DNA from 4 places in the Kitasatospora sp. NPDC059571 genome. Region 4 is predicted to be linked to each of the others. Evidence: riboswitches for the same ligand, from Rfam matches in the RefSeq annotation. Region 4 holds a riboswitch; each other region holds the start of a gene.
The links. A riboswitch is a leader RNA that binds a small molecule or an ion and turns the genes downstream of it on or off. The one in region 4 is predicted to bind cyclic di-AMP.

Region 1: another riboswitch for cyclic di-AMP. It lies ahead of ACFV0G_RS28740 (transglycosylase family protein); the one in region 4 lies ahead of ACFV0G_RS15120 (transglycosylase family protein).
Region 2: another riboswitch for cyclic di-AMP. It lies ahead of ACFV0G_RS07625 (M23 family metallopeptidase); the one in region 4 lies ahead of ACFV0G_RS15120 (transglycosylase family protein).
Region 3: another riboswitch for cyclic di-AMP. It lies ahead of ACFV0G_RS02395 (peptidoglycan DD-metalloendopeptidase family protein); the one in region 4 lies ahead of ACFV0G_RS15120 (transglycosylase family protein).

What each region holds. Positions count from the first base shown of each region.
Region 1 is NZ_JBHWBW010000343.1:96-5,367, forward strand. It holds gene ACFV0G_RS28740 (transglycosylase family protein) at 27-1,094, opposite strand; cyclic di-AMP (ydaO/yuaA leader) riboswitch at 1,096-1,246, opposite strand; gene ACFV0G_RS28745 (DUF2306 domain-containing protein) at 1,986-2,672, shown strand; gene ACFV0G_RS28750 (glutamate synthase subunit beta) at 2,585-4,096, opposite strand; gene ACFV0G_RS28755 (MFS transporter) at 4,349-5,272, shown strand, end outside.
Region 2 is NZ_JBHWBW010000041.1:9,680-14,951, forward strand. It holds gene ACFV0G_RS07605 (DedA family protein) at 1-454, opposite strand, end outside; gene ACFV0G_RS07610 (hypothetical protein) at 739-927, opposite strand; gene ACFV0G_RS07615 (4-oxalocrotonate tautomerase family protein) at 1,045-1,299, shown strand; gene ACFV0G_RS07620 (YiaA/YiaB family inner membrane protein) at 1,323-1,613, opposite strand; cyclic di-AMP (ydaO/yuaA leader) riboswitch at 1,842-2,001, shown strand; gene ACFV0G_RS07625 (M23 family metallopeptidase) at 2,013-2,828, shown strand; gene ACFV0G_RS07630 (hypothetical protein) at 2,825-3,769, opposite strand; gene ACFV0G_RS07635 (GNAT family N-acetyltransferase) at 3,850-4,452, shown strand; gene ACFV0G_RS07640 (sensor domain-containing protein) at 4,554-5,270, shown strand.
Region 3 is NZ_JBHWBW010000007.1:25,837-31,108, reverse strand. It holds gene ACFV0G_RS02405 (hypothetical protein) at 111-305, shown strand; gene ACFV0G_RS02400 (DUF6348 family protein) at 346-1,161, opposite strand; cyclic di-AMP (ydaO/yuaA leader) riboswitch at 1,606-1,765, shown strand; gene ACFV0G_RS02395 (peptidoglycan DD-metalloendopeptidase family protein) at 1,771-2,688, shown strand; gene ACFV0G_RS02390 (hypothetical protein) at 2,940-3,197, shown strand; gene ACFV0G_RS02385 (hypothetical protein) at 3,259-3,939, opposite strand; tRNA gene ACFV0G_RS02380 (tRNA-Gly) at 4,409-4,479, opposite strand; tRNA gene ACFV0G_RS02375 (tRNA-Pro) at 4,657-4,730, shown strand; gene tig (trigger factor) at 4,978-5,272, shown strand, end outside.
Region 4 is NZ_JBHWBW010000107.1:11,036-16,307, reverse strand. It holds gene ACFV0G_RS15130 (septum formation initiator family protein) at 1-287, opposite strand, end outside; gene eno (phosphopyruvate hydratase) at 390-1,676, opposite strand; gene ACFV0G_RS15120 (transglycosylase family protein) at 1,904-2,719, opposite strand; cyclic di-AMP (ydaO/yuaA leader) riboswitch at 2,724-2,925, opposite strand; gene ACFV0G_RS15115 (cytochrome P450) at 3,144-4,394, opposite strand; gene ACFV0G_RS15110 (SDR family NAD(P)-dependent oxidoreductase) at 4,550-4,978, shown strand; gene ACFV0G_RS15105 (MazG family protein) at 4,936-5,272, opposite strand, start outside.

The DNA of each region.
Region 1 (5,272 bases), on a different contig from region 4:
GGGCCCGCCGGTCGGGCGCGGGCCGGTCAGTGGATCTCGAGGACCTGTCCGGGGTGGATCATGTCGGGGTCCTCGCCGACGGTGGACTGGTTCTGGTCGTAGAGGTGCTTCCAGCCGCCCAGCTTGTGGGTGTCGGAGATGCCGGACAGCGTGTCGCCCTCGGTGACGGTGTACGTGGTGGGCGCCGGGGTGGCGGCCGGGGCCGGCGTCCCGGTGGTGGCGGGCGCGGCGGGCGTGCCGAGGGTGCCCGGGTCGCCGGCCGGGGTGCCGGCCTGGCCGGTCGGGTCCGCGACTCCGGGGGTGCCGGGGGTGCCGGGGGCGGGCGGGGTGGCCGTGGCGGTGCCCGGGACGCCGGGGGCGGTGGTGGTGCCCGGCGCCGGGGTGGCGGGCGTGGTGGTCGGCGCGGTGGGCGTGCCGGTCGTCGAGGTCGGCGCCTGGCCGTCCTGGGTGGGCGTGCCGGTCGGCGCGGCCGACTGGCCGGTGCCGGTGGCCTGCTCGTACACCTGCTGGCTGGTGGTCCAGTACCAGCCGCCGTCGGCGGCCTGGTACCAGTACAGGCCGGAGGCGTCGCGGCCCTGCATGCCGGGGAAGACCGGGGCCGCGCTGCCGCGCTGGACGGGGGCGGCCGGGTCCGTGGTGGCCGGGGCGGCGGGCGCGGTGGTGGGCGCCGCCGGGGTGGTCGCCGCGGGCGTGGTGGGCTGGGTGGTGGCGCGGCCCTCGCCGGTCAGCCCGGCGGAGGTGGCGCAGGAGCCCCAGTTGGCGGCGCCGCGGTCCGCGAGGATCCGCTCGGCGACCGCGATCTGCTGGTCCCGGGTGGCGTGGTCGGGCTCGGCGGCGTAGGCGTCGCCGCCGTAGGCGACCCAGCTGTGCAGGTCGATCTGGAGCCCGCCGTAGGCACCGTTGCCGGTGTCCTTGGCCCAGTTCCCGGCGCTCGCGCACTGGGCGACCGCGTCCCACGTGGTGGGGGCGACGGCGTGCGCGCCGGTCGCGGTGAGCAGCGGAATGGCGATTCCCGCGCCTGCCACGCCGGCCGCGGCGACGGCCCGCTCGGTCTGGGTGGGGCGGCGGTGGCGGCCGGAGCCGATGAAACCCATCGAGTTCCCTCTCCGCACGCCTGCGAGGTGAGCTGTCGGGTTCGGACCGGGAGGTGGCCCGGCCGCGCGAGGGCGGCTTCACCCCTAGCCGTGGGGACGGCGTGGTACGTGTGGGTCCCCCGTCCCTGCCCAGGGTCTGGTCGGTGACCCGTGTGACGCGGTGGGCAGGGTTCGGCGTGCCGCATCTCGGGCGCCCGTGCTGGCGGGCTGCTACCGGAGATTAGAGGGATCGGTGCCTCAGTAACAAGCTGGCATCCCGACAATCACACAACCATCACGAGTGCACTCGCCGAACGCGCCGGCACGGGGAGCCCGCGCGCCGGTCCGGGGCGCTCCGCGCCCTGCTGTCGCAGGTGGCGGCGGGGGTGGAGCGACGCGTCCCGATTGCCGACCCGATTCACCTGTCGTGTCCGCGTCGTCCTTATCCCGGAAATAGGGCGGAATTCCGGTCGGAATTCCCGAGCGGGAATTCGTCCGGGTTGTGGCGGGGTGGTGGCCGGAATCGGGCCCACGACCTCCGGTGCCGCGGCCGCCAGCGGATGATCATCACACGAACCTCGACGCTCCGGTGACGGTTCGTGGGCCGACCCTGCGGCCGCGCCCGGGCACCGGCCGCGCACACCCCGCCCTTTCCGCAGGTCGCCCCGCGAGCCCTCGCGCGGCCCCGGCGGCCCCCGGCGGTCCGCCGCCGCCCCTCCGTCGCCCCGCCGACCGGCCACCGTCGTCCCTCCCGCCGTCGGCCCGCCCGCGGCGTTCGGCCGCGGGCCTCGTACTTTCGGCCGATCCGGTGCGGGACCGGCGCTCGTACCCTGATCCGGTGCGTGATCCCCGCCGCCCGCTCCGGCACGAGCCCCGCCCGTCCGATCCGCCGGGCTGCTCCTGCTGAGCGCCGTGCCGGTCGCCGCCGGGGCGGCCCGGATCTCCGAACTGGCGGCCGGCGGGCCGGGCGGGCCGCAGGACGCGCGCTTCTTCGCGGCCCCGCTGCCCGTCGTCGTGCACATCGTCGCGGCGAGCGTGTACGGCGTCCTGGGCGCCCTCCGGTTCGCGCCGGGCCTGCGGCGCCGCAGGCCCGGGTGGCACCGGGCCGCCGGCCGGGTCCTGGTGCCCTGCGGGCTGGCGGTCGCGCTCTCCGGTCTGTGGATGACCGTCTCCTATCCCGACGGCCCGGGCGACGGCCGGGTTCTGGCCGGCCTGCGGCTGGTGTTCGGCTCGGCCATGGCGGTCTCGCTCGTCCTCGGGACGACCGCGGTCCTGCGGCGCGACATCGTGCGGCACCGGGCCTGGATGGCCCGCGGCTACGCGATCGGCCTGGGCGCCGGCACGCAGGTGCTGACCCGGCTGCCCAGGATGCTGCTGGTCGGCCGTCCGGGGGTCGCGGTCCGGGCGGTGCTGATGGGGGCGGGCTGGGTGATCAACCTCGCGGTCGTCGAGTGGGCCCTGCGCCGCCGTCCAGCCGGGGGCCCGGCGCGGGCCCGGGGGAGGCGGGCGGGTCAGCCGGCCGGTGCCGGGTCCTCCGGGACGATCGGACGGCTGGCCGGGGTGATCGGGGCGGGCAGGTCGTCCCGGCCGGTGAGGTAACGGTGCACGGCGGCGGCGGCTGCCCGCCCCTCCGCGATCGCCCAGACGATCAGGGACTGGCCGCGGCCGGCGTCGCCCGCGACGAACACCCCGTCCGGGCCGGCCGCGAACCGGTCGTCCCGGGCGAGGTTGCCCTGCGCGTCGATCCGCAGCCCGAACTGCTGCACCAGCCCGGTGTCGGGCTCCGGTCCGAAGAAGCCCAGCGCCAGCAGCACCAGATCGGCGTCCAGCGCGTGCTCGGTGCCGGGCAGCGGGGCCCGGCTGCCCGGCGCGGCGTCGGCGATGCGGACGGCGGAGACCCGGCCGTCCGGGTCGCCGTCGAAGCGCACCGTGGTGGAGGCGTACGCACGGATGTCGCCGTCGGCGCCGTCGCGGGCCGGCCACTGCCGGCCGGCCTCCTCGTGCGAGGTGGTCTCGTGCCGGACCTTCGCGTGGACCGGCCACGGCTGGGCCTCCGGCCGGCCGTCCGGGGGGCGCGGGTTGATGTCCAGCTGCCGTACTCCGGAGGCGAATTGGCGCACCGCGGTGCCCACGCAGTCGGCCGCGGTGTCGCCGCCGCCGATCACCACGACGCGGTGGCCCCGCGCACTGACCGGGGACTCGGCGAGGTCGCCGGCCGCCACCCGGTTGGCCAGCGGCAGGTACTCCATCGCCTGGTGGATGCCGGTGAACTCCCGTCCCGGGACCGGGAGGTCCTTCCACGCCGTGGCGCCGACCGCGAGTACCACCGCGTCGTGCCGGCTCCGCAGCTCGGCGGCCGGGAGGTCCTCGCCGACCGTGACGCCGGTGCGGAACTCCGTCCCCTCGGCGCGGAGTTGGTCGATCCGGCGGTCCAGCCGGTGCTTCTCCAGCCGGAAGTCCGGGATGCCGTAGCGCAGCAGGCCGCCGATCCGGTCGGCCCGCTCGTACACCGTGACGGCGTGGCCCGCGCGGGTCAGCTGCTGGGCGGCGGCCAGCCCCGCGGGGCCGGAGCCGACGACGCCGACGCTCCGGCCGGTCGGCCGGTCGGGCGGGCAGGGCACCTCGTACCCCTGCTCCCAGGCGCGGTCGACGACGGCGAGTTCGACGTTGCGGATGGTGACCGGCTCGGCGATGATCCCGAGCACGCAGGCGCTCTCGCAGGGGGCGGGGCAGAGCCGGCCGGTGAACTCGGGGAAGTTGTCGGTGGCGTGCAGCCGGTCCGCGGCGTCCCGCCAGTCCTGGTCGGCGACCAGCCGGTTCCACTCCGGGACGAGGTTGCCGAGCGGGCAGGCCTGGTGGCAGAACGGGAGGCCGCAGTCCATGCAGCGGGCGGCCTGGCCCCCGATGATCGGCAGCAGCGCCCCCGGCTGGTAGACCTCCTGCCAGTCCCGGACCCGCGCCTCGGCGGCACGCCGGGCGCGGAGCTTCCGCGGCGTGTTCAGGAACGCCTTGGGGTCGGCCATCGTCGGCCTCCAGCGGTGCGGTAGGTCGCTGGACCTTCGGGGGATCGGCGGTGGCGCGTATGCGCACGGTGCCGTGTGGCCACCGTACGCCTGCCCGCTCCGCGGGGGAAGCCGTGGCGACGGCCGGGCCGGGGCCGCGCGGGTCGTGACCCGGCCGTCCGCCCGCGGGTCCGTCCGGACCCTGGCGAGGCGCCGTCGCGCGCAGTAATTTAGTTGATGTCAGCTAAGTATCTTCGAGGGGGAGGGACGGCGATGACTGCACCGGACGGAGGGCCCGCGCCCGCGGCGGCGCCCGGCGGGGCCCGCCGCGGTCTGATCGGGGCGGAGCACCCGCGCTACAAGTGGGTCGCGCTGTCCAACACCACGCTGGGCATGCTGATCGCCACCATCAACTCGTCGATCGTGCTGATCTCGCTGCCCGCGATCTTCAACGGCATCCACCTCGACCCGCTGCAGCCGGGCAACGTCAGCTACCTGCTGTGGATGCTGATGGGCTACATGCTGGTGACTGCGGTGCTGGTGGTCACCCTCGGGCGGATGGGCGACATCTGGGGCCGGGTGCGGATCTACAACGCCGGCTTCCTGATCTTCACGGTCACCTCGGTGGTCCTCTCGCTCGACCCGCTGCAGGGCGGCGGCGGGGCGATCTGGCTGATCGGCTGGCGCGTCGTCCAGGCGATCGGCGGCGCGATGCTGATGGCCAACTCCGCCGCGATCATCACGGACGCCTTCCCGGCCAGCCGGCGCGGCATGGCACTCGGCGTCAACATGGTGGCCGCGATCGCGGGTTCGTTCATCGGCCTGGTGCTGGGCGGGCTGCTCGCCGAGTGGAACTGGAGGTCGATCTTCTGGGTCAACGTGCCCATCGGCATCATCGGCACGGTCTGGGCCTACCGCTCGCTGCGCGAGACCGGCGTGCGCCGCCCCGGCCGGATCGACTGGTGGGGCAACATCACCTTCGCCGCCGGCCTGACCGCGCTGCTCGCGGCGATCACCTACGGCATCCAGCCCTACGGCGGCCGCACCATGGGCTGGACCAACCCCTGGGTCTTGGCCGGCCTGATCGGGGGCACCGCCGTGCTCGGCGTGTTCTGCCTGGTCGAGACGAAGGTGGCCGAACCGATGTTCCCGCTGCGGCTGTTCCGTGACCCGGTCTTCGCCGGCGGCAACCTGGCC
Region 2 (5,272 bases), on a different contig from region 4:
ATGCGGCCCAGACGACGGCCGCCAGCGCGGACCAGCGCAGGAAGACGCGGGACGCTGCGGGCGAGTGGCCGACGGCAAGATCGATGATGGTCCGTCCGGCGGGAACGAACCGGGCGATGATCACGATGAGGGCGGCGGCCCGACTGGTCCGCTGGGCGAGGCTCTGCTGGACGCGCTCCACGCTGGCGGCGAGCTCCGGACGGCGGTCCAGCCGCCGGCGTACGGACGGTGCGCCCCGACGGGCCAGCTGCAGCAGGAGGAGGTCACCGAGGAACGAGGCGACGGCGACACCCAGGCCCAGCAGGACCGGAGCCCCGTCCATGTCGGAGGTCCTGAGCACCGCGAGGATCACCAGGGTGCCGCTGGGCAGGAACGGCAGGAACGCGTCGCCGAGTACGGCGAAGAGCGCCAACGCGCAGATCCATGACGGTCCCAGTACCGCTGCGGCGTCCATCGTGGACCTCCCTCCAGACCGCCCAGGAGGAGAGCAGTGCTGCGAGGCGTAACGCTAGCGAGTCGACCTTTCATGCCGTGAAGCACCCCCCTGTGCTCAGCCTCACAGGAGGGCGCTCACCAGGGCATGCGGGGCAGGGACAGCCCTGCGATCGGATCGGCACAACCCCGGCCGCACCGCAGGAGAGAGGGGGGAATGGGGCGAGGGCCCGGGGGGGGGGGGGGGCAAACGGTCGGGAGGGGCCGTGCGGGTCGGCGGAGCCGGCCCCGGTGCCGGGGGACGGGTCAGGAGACGTCCCGGTCGGCGGCGGCCGCCGCCCGGTCGGTGCCGCCGTCGGGCAGCTCGGTGCCGGTCACGGCCTTGGCGTCGCCCGTCCGGTGCTGCGGGCCGTCGGCGTGGGCGCTGGGGGCGGTCAGCGAGGCGACGACGCCGACCGCGAGCGAGGCAAAGGCGAGCATGCTGCGCTTCTTCATGCCCTGCCCAACGAGCCGTCCGGTCCGCGGTTACGCGGCCGGCGCGGCGGCGCGGCCGGTGTAGCGTGCGGCCGATCGACCCGGGGCGGGCCCGGGTCCGCGAGGAGGCAGGGCGCCATGCCGTTCATCAACGTCAAGCAGCTGGCCGGCCGCACGCCGGAGCAGCGGGCGGAGATCGCCCGGGAGCTGACCGCCGCGTACACCCGGGTCACCGGCGTGGACCCGGCGGCGGTCTGGGTCCTGATCGAGGAACTGCCGGCGGAGAACTGGGCGGCCGGCGGCGAGACCTACGCGGCCAAGCGGGCGGCCGCCGCTGCCGGCGGGGCGGACGGCTCGGGCGGGACGGGCGAGGCCGGGCCGGCGGGCGGCTGACCGGGCCGCGGCCCGCCGGGGCGTCAGATCCCGTCGACCTTGAACGGGTCGTGCTCGGCCAGCAGCTTCTCCAGCCGGGCCTGGTCCACCCGCGAGGTGAGCTCGCCCGCGTCCTGGCGGTCGCGGACCACCTTGGCCAGGGTGAACGCCGAGGTCACCACGTACAGCAGGGCGACCGCGAGGAACGCGCGCATCCAGGCGCTCACCGGGAGGCAGGCGATGCCGACCGCCAGGGCGGCCAGCGCGAGGGCGAAGGACAGGACGGCCTGGACGTAGTACGCGGCCGTGGTGCGGGGCTGCATCGGTGCGCTCATGCCTGCAGCATCCCGGAGCGCCGGCGGCGGCACATGAGTACGGATACCCAAGTGCGCCGTCACCTCCCGTGACGGTCCCGGACCGGCCGCTTGGCAAACCGTCACAAATCGCCCAAGTCCCCCGAGCCCGGTGCAAGTCCGTAACCGAGAGCACTTGGAATCCGGGGGGACCTCGCATTAACGTTTGATAACGCAGCGCGGTCGGCAACGCCGTACCCGAACGGCACCGTGCGCGTGTCGCTCAATCCCGCGGACCACCCCTGCGGTGGACCCGGGAGCCGGGGAACCACGTTCCTTGGGGTGAATCGGCCGGGCCCTGGCCCTGCCGTAGGAGACCTTCCTGCTCCGAACCCGTCAGCTAACCCGGTCGGCGAGAGGGAAGGAAAGGAGTCCGCCCCCGTGGCGTCGACGACCTCGGCGGATCCCACCGCCGCACCCACCCAGCTCCTCGACCACCCCTGGGAGCAGGCCGATCCGGCCCGCCACCGGCTGCCCCGCCAGACCCGGGGCGGCAGCCCGCTGCTCGGTGTCACCGCGACCATGGCCGCCACCTTCGGCGCCGCCGGCCTGACCGCCGCCGCCGCGGGCCCGGCCGCCGCCGCGGAGCCCGCCGTGTCCGCGCCCGACGGCGCCCAGGGCGCCGCCGACCCCGGCCTCGCCCTCGCCGCCCGGATCCAGCAGCAGGCCGACACCCGGACGGCCGCCGAGGAGACCGCCCGGCTCGCCGCCGCGCAGGAGGCCGAGGCCCGCCGCGCCGCCGCTGCCGTCCAGGCACCCGTCGCCGCCCCGGCCGCCCGCCCCCGGACCGACGCGCCCTCCGCCCCCTTCGCCGCACCGCTGTCCGGCTTCTCGCTCGGCGCCGTGTACGGGCCCGGCGGCTCGCACTGGGCCGCCCTGCACACCGGGCTCGACTTCGAGGCCCCCGCCGGCACCCCGGTCACCGCCGTCGGCGACGGCACCGTCACCTCGGCCGGCTGGGCGGGCTCGTACGGCTACCGCGTCGTGCAGACCCTGCCCGACGGCACCGAGATCTGGTACTGCCACCTCGCCCGGCTCGGCGCCACCTCCGGCCACGCCCCCACCGGCACCGTCCTCGGCGCCGTCGGCGCCACCGGCAGCGTCACCTCGCCCCGGCTCCACCTGGAGATCCGCCCGGGCGGCGGCGCGCCGACCGACCCGCAGCCCTGGCTGCAGGCCCGGGGCATCCGGGTCTAACCCGCTTCCGGCCCGTCCACCTGCTGCCCGGCGGGCGCCCAGCCGTCCGGGAGCGGGCGGCCCTCAGCGAGCGCCCGGTCCTCCGCGTACGCGCGGAGCTCCTCCGTGCCCGGCTCCGGCGCGAGGTCGGGATACTCCGCGACCAGCAGCTCCGGCAGGCCGGGGACCGTCCACTGCCCGCACAGCCACAGCGCGGCATCCTCGGCGACTGCCTCGAACTCCTCGAACCCGCCTGCGAGTTCCTCCGGCATCGGCTCGCCCATTGCGGTCAGCGCGGCCAGGTTCCGGTAGCTGCGACGCATCAGCCCGTGCTCCAGCAGCCGCCGCGCACCGTCGGTGGCCATGCCGATCGACAGCAGGTGCGCCCGGCTCCACAGCAGTTCCGCGTCCGGGCCGGCCACCGCGTCCAGCTCGCCGCCGTCCACCAGCGCCGCGTACGCCGCGACCCGCTCCTCGGGCGAGAGCTCGCGGAACGCGTCCAGCCAGGCCCGCACCGCGTCCCAGTCGCCGGTGTGCACGCCGTGCGCCTCCAGCAGCAGGGTGTACAGCCGCGGCCAGGTCAGCAGCTGGGGCCGGCGCAGCAGCGTGGTCAGCAGCTCGCCCTGCCACTCCGCCTCCGCGTGCAGCCGCTCCTGCCGCTTGGCGTTCAGCCGGCGCGCCCACCGCTGACGGTCGATCAGCAGCCGCACCGCCGCGCCGTACGCCGCGGGATCCCCGACCGGCTGGACGTACAGGTGCAGGCGCTCGTGTAGCAGCTGCTCCAGCACCGCGGACCCCAGCTCGGGGAAGCCGTCGTGCAGCGGGGCCCCGCCCAGCTCCAGCAGGGTCAGCACCGTCCGCAGCACGTCCTCGGGCACCGGCTCCAGGCCCTGCCCGTCCGCCCAGGCGAGCAGGTCCTCGGTGCGGGTGTACGGGATGAGCTGCAGGTCTTCGTCATTCACGTCCCGTACCGTAGCCGCTGCACCGCGGCCCCGCGCGGGAGGAGCCGACGGGCGACCGGTCGGGGGTAGGGTCGGCCGGCATGACACCCGAACAGGTCCCGTCGGTGCGGCCGGTCCGGCTGACCGGCCCGCGCCTGGCGATCCGCGAGTTCCACCTCACCCCGCAGGACGTCGACGGGCTGCACGCCGTCTTCGGCGATGCGGAGACCGCCCGCTTCCTGCCCTTCGAGCCGCGCGACGCCGAGGAGTGCGCCGACCAGATCGAGCTGTACCTGGAGGAGGCGGAGAAGCGGCCGCGCACCGTCTACCGGCTCGCGGTCACCCTGCGCTCCGACGGCCGGCCCGCCGATGCGCCCCCCGTCGGCCAGGCCGTGCTCGGGCTCGACGGCGACCGCGCCGGCACGCTCGGGTACGCGCTCCGCCGCGACCTGTGGGGCAACGGGTACGCCGGGGAGATCGTCGCGATGCTCTGCGGGCTGGGCTTCGGCCGGCTCCGGCTGCACCGCCTCGCGGCCCGGGTCGACCCGGCGAACACCGCCTCGGCCCGGGTGCTCACCCGAGCCGGATTCCACCTCGAGGGCCGGATCCGGCACGACCTCTTCCTGCACGGCACCTGGCACGACTCCGACCAGTTCTCGCTGCTGGAGGACGAGTGGGTGGAGGAGGCCGCAGGGCAGGGGTAGGGCCAGCCCCACCCCGGACTCGGCAGCAGGCTCCATTCCGCCGGTCCCCCCGGCACCGGCACTGTGGAACCGTCAGCAAAGGACGAGACCGAGGGGCCGAGATGAGCACCGGCACACTGCACCGCACCGCCCACGACGCGTGGCCCGCCGGGCCCGGCACCGGGGCCCGCCGCCCCGGCTTCCTGCGGGCGCCGTTCTCCGCAGCCACCTACCGCGAGATCGGCTACGTCCTGACCGGCCTCCCGCTCGGCATCGCCGGGTTCTGCCTGGCCGTCACCGGCGTCGTCCTGGGCGCCGGGCTGGTGGTCACCGCCGTGGGGCTGCCGGTGCTGGCGCTGCTGCTCACCGCGGCGCGCGGCTTCGGCGCACTCGAGCGCCACCGCGCCCGCACCCTGCTGGGTGCGGAGGTCGCGGCGCCCGCCCCCGTCCGCCCGGCGCGCCGGGGCGTCTGGGGCGCCGTCACCGCCCGGCTCGCCGACGGGGCAGGCTGGCGGGCCGTCCTCTACCAGGTGCTGATGTTCCCCTGGGCCGTGCTCGGCTTCGCGGTGACCCTGACGTTCCTGATCACCGGCTGGGTCCTCGCGCTCTACCCGCTCTACCACTGGGTCTTCGCCCGGTACACGGACTGGCCCGGCTACCGCGTCTACGACTTCACCACCGACGCCGGGCGGCACTACGCCTACTACATCACCTCGCCCGCGCAGATCGCCGGCGTCTCCGCGGTCGGCCTGCTGCTGGTGCTGGTCACGCCGTGGCTGGTGCGGGGGCTCACCGGGGTCAGCCGGGTCGCCGTGCGCGGGCTGCTCGGGGCCCGCTGACC
Region 3 (5,272 bases), on a different contig from region 4:
CGGCGGGATCGGCCGGTCAGTTTTCAGGGACGGTCGGCGCTGGCCGCAGGCCGGCTTCGACACGGGGTTCCGCCGTGAACTCCCGGCAGAGTTTGAGGAAGTGAGTTCGGGTGGCCTTCTCCGTCTCCGCGTTGTTCCTGTTCGGCGTGATCGTCGTGATCTTCATCCGCAACAAGCAGTTGAAGACCAGCCACGCGATCATCGCCGCCCTCTTCGGCTTCATGGTGAGCCAGTCCACGGCCGCGCGGCCGATCCAGGACTTCCTCAACCAGCTCGCGAAGACCATCTCGTCCGTGGCCAGCTGAACCACCGGGCCGCACCGCCCGTCCGCCGGGGCCGACCGGCTCAGGACGGGCGGCGGTCCGCGCGCGGCCGGCGCCAGCGGTCCAGCAGCCCGCGGCGCGGTGCCTGCACCGGTGCCGCCGGGACGTCCGGGCCCGCCCCCGCGGCGGCCGCCGGGTGCGCCACCGCCCCGGGCTCCGCCGCGTCGTCCGCCACCAGCAGGACGAACAACCGCGCCCAGCAGAGCCGTTCGCCGCGCGGCCAGGCCAGCGCGCGCAGCGCCGCGGACGCCCGCTCGGAGACCTCTCCGGCGACCCGCACCTCGGCCACGTCCGCGCCCAGGCGCCCGCCCAGGAACAGCTTCACGCCCGTCACCCCGGCCGCCCCCGGCCCGGCCAGCTCCGGCAGCAGGGCCTCGGCCAGCTCCGGCAGCACCTGGTGTCCGGCCAGCCAGTCCGCGAGCCGGTCGCTGCCGAAGCCGAACACCGCGGCCGGCCCCTGCACCGCCTGCCAGCCGGGCAGCAGCTCGGTCCGGTAGTGGTCGCCGTGCTCGCCGCGCCCGTCCTGGAGCTCCACGACCGCGGCCGCGGTGGTCGTCGCCCACATCCGGACGGCGCTCTCCAGCTGCTCCTCCTCGGTGCGGCCGAGGCCCGCGGTGCAGTCCCAGACCACCCGGCCGTCCGCCCGGCCGAGGTCGAGGACGTATCCGAGGTCGACGTGCCCGGACTGGCCGGCCTCGCCGGCGTGCTCCCGTACCGCCACCGCGGTCGTGCCCGGGCCCCGGACGACGCTGCCGTCGACCGTGAAGTCCCGGCCGAAGCGCGCCATCTCCCGGACCACACTGCGCTGGATGACATCCAGCCGCTCCTGCGGGCGCACCCCGTGGCTCCTCACCCGGCCGCCCGGCGGGGGCGGCTCGACAACGGTCGAACATCTGGACGCGGCGAGGCTATCGGCCGGGCAGGTGGCCGGGGAAACCGGGCGCCCGGCGGGCCGGGGGAGCCCTGCGGGGTACCCCGAAGCCGGTCGTCGAACCCCCGGGTGACCAGCGTCACCGGCCGGCCCATGATCCGTGCCCGCCCGCGACCGGCCGCGCACGGAAGGTGCCCGAACTCGGCAAAAAGCCATGATCCGGACACTTAGGGTCATTGGGTTGATTGCGCTCCGCGTACCCGTGCCGAGCGGAGAGTCACCCGCACCGTGATCGTCGCCGGGCGCCGCAGGCCCGGGGCTTGCCTCGAACGTGCCCGATCGGTTTTCCTCGAGTCCTGCCCGGCAATCGCCAGGGCGAGCCACCGGGCGGAACGCCGAGTCCTGCCGCCGTCCGGGGCCACGCACAATCTGTGCACGGCAGGAGCGGGGGACCCAAGGTAAGTGCCGCGCCCGGTAGTTCCGGGACGGCTTGGGGTGAAGTCGCGTCAGCGACCGGGCGAACTCCCCGCCCGAACCCGACAGCTCACCTCGCAGGCGTCGGAGAGGAACAACTCCATGTCCGTTCTGGGCACCCGTCTGTCCCGTCTCGCCGTCGCCACCGGTGTGGTCACCGCTGCCATCGCCATCCCGGCCACTGCTGCCAGCGCTCACACCACCCCCGCGCCTGCCGCCAAGGCCGCCGCGCCGGTCGCCGCTGCTCCGGCCGCCGCGCACTCCGAGGCTCCGGCCAAGGCCGCTGCCGCCACCTACAAGGTCGTCGGTGGCGACACCCTTTCCAAGATCGCCAACGCGCAGCACGTCGACGGCGGCTGGAAGAAGCTCTACCAGGACAACCGCCAGGTCATCGGCGGCAACCCGAACCTGATCTTCCCGGGCCAGCAGCTCTCCGTGGCCGGCCACGCCGCCGCGCAGGCCCCGGCCGCCGCCCCGGCCCCGGCCCAGAAGCCGGCCGAGGCCGCCAAGCCGGCCGCCGCGCCGAAGCCCGCCGCCGCGCCGAGCACCCCGAAGCCCGCCGCGACCACCCAGGCCGCGAAGCCCGCCGAGGCCGCCAAGCCGGCCGCCGCCGCCTCCGGTTACGTCGCCCCGGTCTCCGCGCCGCTGGGCACCCCGTACCACAAGGCCGGCTCCAACTGGTCCTCTGGCTACCACACCGGTGTCGACTTCGTCGTCTCCACCGGCACCTCGGTCCACGCCATCGCCTCCGGCACCGTCGTCGAGGCCGGCTGGGGCGGCGCCTACGGCAACAACGTCGTCATCAAGCACGCCGACGGCAAGTACTCGCAGTACGCCCACTTCTCGGCCCTCAAGGTCTCGGTCGGCCAGACCGTCTCCGCCGGCCAGGTCATCGGCCTCTCCGGTGCGACCGGCAACGTGACCGGCCCGCACCTGCACTTCGAGGTCCGCACCGGCCCGGCGTACGGCTCCGACATCGACCCGGTGGCCTACCTCGCCGCCCACGGCGTCCGCGTCTGACGCACCCGCGCCACCCGAAGGCCCGGCCGGACCAGCTCCGGCCGGGCCTCGGCCGTGCCCGGCAGCCCGGCAGCCGACCGGCGGTCACCGCCCGGCCCGGACCGCCGGCCTGACCCCCTCACGGCCGGACCGGGCATCAGGCCTCCCGCCTCTACCAACACGCCGCCGACCGGCCGAACGTTCCTGGTCGCGGCCCTGCTGCGGCCTACCGTCGCAGGCACGACACCCCCGTCGTCGCGGAAGGAACGTTCATGCACCGAGGCCTCAAGCGCACCGCCGTCCTGCTCGCCGTCGCCGGAGCCGCCTGCCTGCCGGCAGCGAGCGCCGCCGCGACGCCGCAGCAGCGGATCATCGTCATCGGCGACAACAACCAGGTCGCCGGCGACGACATCTTCAACGCCGGCCACGACAACACGGTCGGCTCGAACGACGGCGGCAGCTCCACCGCCCGCGGCTGGCTGGACATCGACGCCGTCGCCTCCGCGGTCACCCGCCACTACCTGGGCTGACCGGCCCGCACGACCCCGCCGGGGCGCGCGGCACCCGTGCCCGCCGTCCCGGGCGGCGGCGTCAGAACGGTGCCGGGCCGCTCCCGAGGATCGCCAGGCTGCGGTGGCCGGCCCGGTACTCGACGGCAGTGAAGCGGCCGCTCCCGTCCGCGGTCAGGATCCGCGGCGACCCGTGGTCGAACAGCTCGTAGAACGCGGGATCCGCCTCCCGGGCCGTGATCACACCGCTCCAGCCCACCGACCCCTCGGAGCGGGTCCGCACCAGGTCGGCCCGGACGCACAGCTCCTTCCCCGCATACCGAACGGTCGCCGGTCCGCTGTACCAGTCGACGACGTCCGCGGCGGCGACCCGGGTGCGGGAGGCGAAGTCGTGCGTGTCCCGGCACCTGCCCGCGGCGGGTACCTCCGCCGGGTCGGGCCGTGCCCGATCCCCCTCGGCCAGGCACGTCTCATGGACCAGCCGCAGCAGCACCGCATATGCGTGATAGGCGCGGACCGCGGCCAGGACGTCGGCGTCCGCCCCCTCGGCCAACCGGTCGATCCGCACCATGAGCTGGTCGAGATACGCCAGGACGTCCACGGGCGCGGGCCGGAAGACCCCCTTCTCCACAAAGTGGATCACCGTCGTCGTGTACTCGTCGGCCACCGCCAGATCACCGTGGATCTCCGCGAACCCCGCACGCCCGCCGCGCGGGAACGGCATCGCCCGCCACAGCGCGTACGCATCCATGAACTCGATCACTTCCCACCCCCGAGGGACGACACCGGCCTTTGCCCGGCGATCGCGACGGCCATGGTGCTGTGCAGGGGCCGTGAACGCCAGCAGATTGAGGGACCACTTCGGTGCCACGAAGGACGACTCCTGGTCCGGGGCAACCGTCCATTTCACGACCACGGACCTGGCTGCCCTCAAACCGGGCCGGGTCCCGTATTACGCCGGGTGCGACGAGCGGACCCGGACGGCCCGGCATGCCGTTGTTCCCCTCTCGGACTTCCGTTCCACGGCCTGCGCAGACCAGGAATGGACCACCCGGCCCGGCCGGAGAGAGCGCACTCGATCCCCCGTACGGTCAGTGGCCTTGTCCGGAGGGCCCGGCCGGGTACGACCGATCCGATCGGGCACGGCGCGGGCACGACGCCCCGAAGTCCCCCCGAAACGACGAAGGCCCCGGCTCCGCGATCATGTCGCTGAGCTGGGGCCTTCGCTGCGGAGCGGGCGACGGGAATCGAACCCGCGTGGCCAGTTTGGAAGACTGGGGCTCTACCATTGAGCTACGCCCGCGTACGTGTGTTGACGAAGGTCCGTCCGCACGTGGTCCCGCACGACCCGTGGGCCGTTGGGGACGGGGGTCAGCCTACCTGGTCGGGTCGGGCGAATGCACACCGCTTTCGGCCGCGGCGGCTCTCCTTATTCACCGGAGGGGGCCCGGACCGGCGTGTACTCTTCCTCTCGGCACTACGGGGTGTGGCGCAGTTTGGTAGCGCGTCCGCTTTGGGAGCGGAAGGCCGTCGGTTCGAATCCGGTCACCCCGACAGTTTCGGCAGGGTCTCGTCACACGGGCGGGGCCCTGTTGCTTTCGTGGTACCGGTAGGATGGGCCGCTGGTGGTGGTGCCTGCGGTGAACACCCAGGCAGACCGCCCGAGGGCGAGGAGTCACGCTCACCGTCCACCCCTAACGGGAGATGCAGCTCCAATCGCCCATCGCCCGTCCTGCCCGATCGGCCTCCCGGCCGGCGCCGGGCGGGGCAACCTGACCGCAAGCCCATAGGAGACCTAACCGTGAAGAGCGCCGTCGAGACTCTGAACCCGACCCGGGTTCGACTCACCGTCGAGGTGCCCTTCGAGGAGCTCAAGCCCAGCCTCGACGCGGCGTACAAGAAGATCAACCAGCAGGTCTCGGTCCCGGGCTTCCGCAAGGGCAAGATCCCGAACCGCGTCATCGACCAGCGCTTCGGCCGTGCCGCGGTGCTGGAGGAGGCCGTCAACGACGCCCTGCCGCGCTTCTACACGCAGGCCGTCGACGAGGGCAAGATCGACGTCCTCGGGCAGCCCGACATCACCGACATCGAGGGTG
Region 4 (5,272 bases):
ATCGAGACGAACGGCGTCTCACCCGGCATCGCGTAGTGCAGCCGCTCGCGGGCCTGCGCCTTCACGTACTCCGGGTCCTGCCAGCGGGCCTTCTCCCGGCGGAGCTCCTCCACCTGCTGGCGGGCGTGCTCGGCCCGGGCCCGCTGCGCCGCGATCTCGGAGCGCTGGCTGAGGAACTGCCGGGTGGGGTAGGCGAGTATCGCCACCAGCGAGCACAGGACGAGCACGAGCACGGTCGCGCGGCTGGTGAAGCGCGGACGCCCCGCCAGTCCCGGGATCTTCCACATCGCTCGTACCCCTCCTGCTCACGCCGGTGCCCCGGCCCCACCCTACGGGGTGGACACCGGGGCACCGGTCCAGCGGCCGTGTGTCAGCCGCGGGGTGTCAGCTCAGCCCTCGAACTTGAAGCGCGGGAACGCGCCGCGGCCCGCGTACTCGGCGGCGTCGTCGAGGATCTCCTCGATGCGCAGCAGCTGGTTGTACTTGGCGACGCGCTCGGAGCGGGCCGGGGCGCCGGTCTTGATCTGGCCGCAGTTGGTGGCGACGGCGAGGTCGGCGATGGTGACGTCCTCGGTCTCGCCGGAGCGGTGCGACATCATGCAGCGGTAGCCGTTGCGCTGGGCCAGCTCGACGGCGTCCAGGGTCTCGGTGAGCGAGCCGATCTGGTTCACCTTCACCAGCAGCGCGTTGGCGGTGCCGGTCTCGATGCCGCGGCGCAGGCGCTCCGGGTTGGTGACGAACAGGTCGTCACCGACCAGCTGGACCTTGTCGCCCAGCTTCTCGGTCATGGCCTTCCAGCCGTCCCAGTCCGACTCGTCCAGCGGGTCCTCGATGGAGACCAGCGGGTACGCGGCGACCAGCTCGGCGTAGTAGTCGATGAGCTCGGCGGAGGAGATCGCCTTGCCCTCGAAGGTGTAGGCGCCGTCGTTGTGGAACTCGGAGGAGGCGACGTCCAGGGCGAGCGCGACGTCCTTGCCCGGGGTGTAGCCGGCCTTCTTGATGGCCTCGACGATGAGGTCGAGCGCCTCGCGGTTGGAGTCCAGGTTCGGCGCGAAGCCGCCCTCGTCGCCGAGGCCGGTGGACAGGCCGCGCTCCTTCAGCACGCCCTTGAGCGTGTGGTAGACCTCGACGCCCCAGCGGACGGCCTCGGAGAAGGACTCCGCGCCGATCGGGGCGATCATGAACTCCTGGATGTCGACGTTGGAGTCCGCGTGCGAGCCGCCGTTGAGGATGTTCATCATCGGCACCGGCAGGACGTGCGCGTTCGGGCCGCCCAGGTAGCGGAAGAGCGGCAGGTCGCTGGCCTCGGAGGCGGCGTGCGCCACGGCGAGGGAGACGCCGAGGATCGCGTTGGCGCCGAGCGAGGACTTGTCCGGGGTGGCGTCCAGGTCGAGCATGGCCTGGTCGATCAGGCGCTGCTCGGTGGCGTCGTAGCCGACCAGCTCGGGGCCGATCTGCTCGATGACGGCGAGGACGGCCTTCTCCACGCCCTTGCCGAAGTAGCGGTTCTTGTCGCCGTCGCGGAGCTCCAGGGCCTCGAAGGCGCCGGTGGAGGCACCGGACGGGACAGCGGCACGACCGGTGCTGCCGTCGTCGAGGCCGACCTCGACCTCGACCGTGGGGTTGCCGCGGGAGTCGAGGATTTCGCGGGCTACGACGACATCAATGGACGGCACGAGGCATCTCCTAGCGGAAGCGGATGAGGGTCGTTACGACCAGAGCCTAGCCGCACGGGCCCGCCGGGCCATGCCGGGCATGGCCCTGTCTCACCGTGTGGCCCGACTACTCGCCGGTAGTTCACCTGGAGGACGGCAGCCGGGCCCGGCCGGGCCTCCCCGCCCCCGCGGGCGGCGGGGCGGGGAGGCGGTGGGCCGGGGCCGGTCCGGGCGGGCCCGGTGGGGCGTCAGCCGAGCCGCAGCTGCTGGCCGGGCAGGATCAGGTCGGGGTCGGCGCCCACCACCGCGCGGTTGGCCGCGTAGAGCTGCTCCCAGCCGCCCGGCAGCTGCCGGTCGGCGGCGATGCCCGACAGGGTGTCACCGGGCCGCACGGTGTAGTCCTCGCGGCCGACCTCGGGCAGCGGTACGGCCTGGAGGGTGCGTTCACCGCCGTCGGCGGTGTCGGCCGTGTCGGTGGCGTCCTCCGGCGCCGGGCGGTCCGCGGTACCGGCGTACCGCTGGTAGATCTCCCGGTGCGCGGTCCAGTACCAGCCGCCGTTCTTCGGGTACCAGTACACGGCCGCCTCGGCGTCCCAGCCGGCCTGGCCCGGGAACTGCGGGGCGCCGGCGGAGCGGGGGCCGCCGGTACTGCCGCCCTCGGCGGTGTCGGCCTTGGCGGGCGCGCCGCCGCGGGTCAGGCCGGCGCGTTTGGAGCAGACCGGCCACGCGCCGGGCCCCTGGGACGCGAGGACCTTCTCGGCGACGGCGATCTGCTGGCCCTTGGTGGCCAGGTGGGCGTAGGCCGCGTACCTGGTACCGCCGAAGCCGCGCCAGGTGCCGGCGGTGAACTGCAGTCCTCCGTAGAAGCCGTTGCCGGTGTTGATGCTCCAGTTCCCGCCGCTCTCGCACTGGGCGACCTTCTCCCAGGTGGACACCGGTGCGGCGGTCGCACCGGCGGCGGTGAGCAGCGGCAGGGCGAGGCCGGCGCCGGTGACGCCCGCGACGGCGACCGCCTTCTGGGCGGAGGTGCGGCGGCGGTGGCGGCCAGGTCCGGTGAAGAGCATGGGTTGTCCCTCTCCGAACGCCTGCGAGGTGAGCTGTCGGGTTCGGACCGGGAGGCGTGGCCCGGCCGCGGGGAGCAGGAGGGGACCTGCTGACGCGGCTTCACCCCTAGCCGTGGGGACGGCGACGAACGTGGTTCCCCCGCCCCTGTCCTGGGTCTTGTCCGGTGTGTCGGTGCGCGGTGGACAGGATTCGGCGTTCCGCGACCGAGGCCCGCCGGTGCAGGCCGATCCGGAGAGTAGGCAGATCGAACGACCAATCACAAGCTCATATCGCCGATATCACGCAAGAATTACGACGCCGCGATTATCGCCCACGAACGAAACCGATTTGTCCGGTTTGACGGGCATTCGGGGACCCGGCGACACGCACCGCACCGACACGCCGTCAGCTGGTCCGGCCGGGTGCCCCGCCCCGGTCGCCGGGTCACCTCCCGGACGGCGTGAAGGAGACCGGGAGCTCGCGCAGCCCGCGCATGATCAGGCCGCCCCGCCAGCGCAGCTCGGCCGGGTCGGCGGCGAGCTCCAGGTCGGGCAGCCGGGTCAGCAGGGTGGCCAGCGCCGCCCGGCCCTCGAGCCGGGCCAGCGGGGCGCCGATGCAGTAGTGGATGCCGTGGCCGAACCCGAGGTGCGGGTTGTCGGTGCGGGCCAGGTCCAGGGTGTTCTCGTCGGAGAAGCGCGCCGGGTCGCGGTCGGCCGCGGCCAGCACCACCAGCACCGGGTCGCCGACCGGGATGTCCGTGCCGCCGATGGTCAGCGGCCGGGTGGCGAACCGCCAGGTGGCCAGCTCCACCGGACCGTCGTAGCGCAGCAGCTCCTCGATCCCGGTCTCCAGCAGCCCGCTCTCCCCGAGCGCCACCGACTCCTGCAGCAGTGCCCGCTGCCCGGGGTTGCGCAGCAGCGCGTACAGACCGTTGCCGATCAGGTTGACCGTGGTCTCGAAGCCGGCGAAGAGCAGGATGAAGGCCATCGCCGCGGCCTCGTTCTCGGTCAGGTGCTCGCCGTGGTCGCTGGCCCGGATCAGCCCGGAGATCAGGTCGTCGCCGAGGTCGGCGCGCTTGCGGTGGATCAGCTCGGCCAGGTAGCCGCGGATCTTCTTCACGGCCCGGCCGACGCCGCCGCGCCGGCCGGCGTGGTGTCGGATCATCATGCCGGCCCAGTCGCGGAAGTCGTCCTGGTCCTCGGCCGGCACGCCGAGCAGGTCGCAGATCGCGTAGATCGGCAGCGGGAAGGCGAACTCGTGGATCAGGTCGGCGGTGCCCCGCTCGGCGAAGGAGTCGATCAGCCGGTCGGTGAGCTGCTGCACCCGCGGCGCGAACTCCGCCACCCGGCGCGGGGTGAACGCCTTTGACACCAGCCGCCGCAGCCGGGTGTGGTCCGGCGGGTCGATGTTCAGCAGGTGGGTCATCAGGTCGGCCTGGCGCTCCCCCGGGATGCCGACCCGCCCGGTGCGGTGCGCCTGCTCGCTGTGGTGCACCGGGTTCTTGGAGAGCCGGGCGTCGGCGAGCGCCTGCCGGGCGTCCGCGTACCGGGTGACCAGCCACGCCTCCACCCCGCTCGGCAGGGTAGTGCGGTGCACCGGCGCGTGCTCGCGCAGCCATGCGTACGCGGGGTAGGGGTCGGCCGCGAACTCCCACGTGAAGAGCTCGGGCCGGTGGGTCTGGGGGGTGTCCGGCATGTTCCAGACCGTATCTTGACCCGGTCGGGCGTGAGTCTGGTCACCTGGGGGGTAATCCCTGTTGCGGAGGGTCGCGGGGTGCCTACCATCCTCCGATAACCGTGGTGACGGCCGTGCGGTGCCGTTCGCGGGGGACGCTCAAGGAGGAGCAGGCCATGCGAGTAGCCGGGGCAGTGGTGGTCATCGCGGTACTCAGCGGGGGCGACGGCGGCGACCTGGCCCGGCGTTTCGCCGCCGCGGGTGCCAGGGGGATGCTCGTCGCCGACCTCCGCCCCGGCGTCGCCGAGGACCTCGCGACCGAGCTCGACCGGCCGGGCTGCCCGGTGGTCGGCGTCAGCGGCGACGTCCACCAGCCCAGCGACATCGCCGCCCTGGTGGCCACCGCCGCCAAGCACCTCGGCCCGATCGACCTGTTCGCGGTCGCCGGCCCGCACGGCGAGCGGATCGTCCCGCTGGCCGAGCTGCCCGGCCACCTCGACCCGCTGGCCGAGCTGCTCGCCCTGGTCGGCGAGGCGATCGGCGAGGTCGTCCCGCCGCAGCGTCAGCCGCTCAGCCCCTCCGCGGCCCGCACCGCCGCACGGTAGCGGCGGGCCGCCGCGCGCAGCGCCGCGTCCACGTCGATCCCCGCGTCGTGGCCGCGCTGCGCCACCGCGAGCAGCAGCTCCCCGGCGCTGTCCGCGGTCAGCTCGCCGGGCAGCTCGTACGGGGCGTCCGGCACGGCGGTGAAGCCGGCCCGGCGGACCCGGGAGACCAGCTTCGCGGCGTACGCCAGCGCCGGCAGCCCGGCGGGCACGCCGTCGAGCACCGAATCGCGCTGCTTCTCGGCGGCCTTGAGCTCCTCCCAGTTGGCCTCCACCTGGGCCGACCCCTCCGCCCGG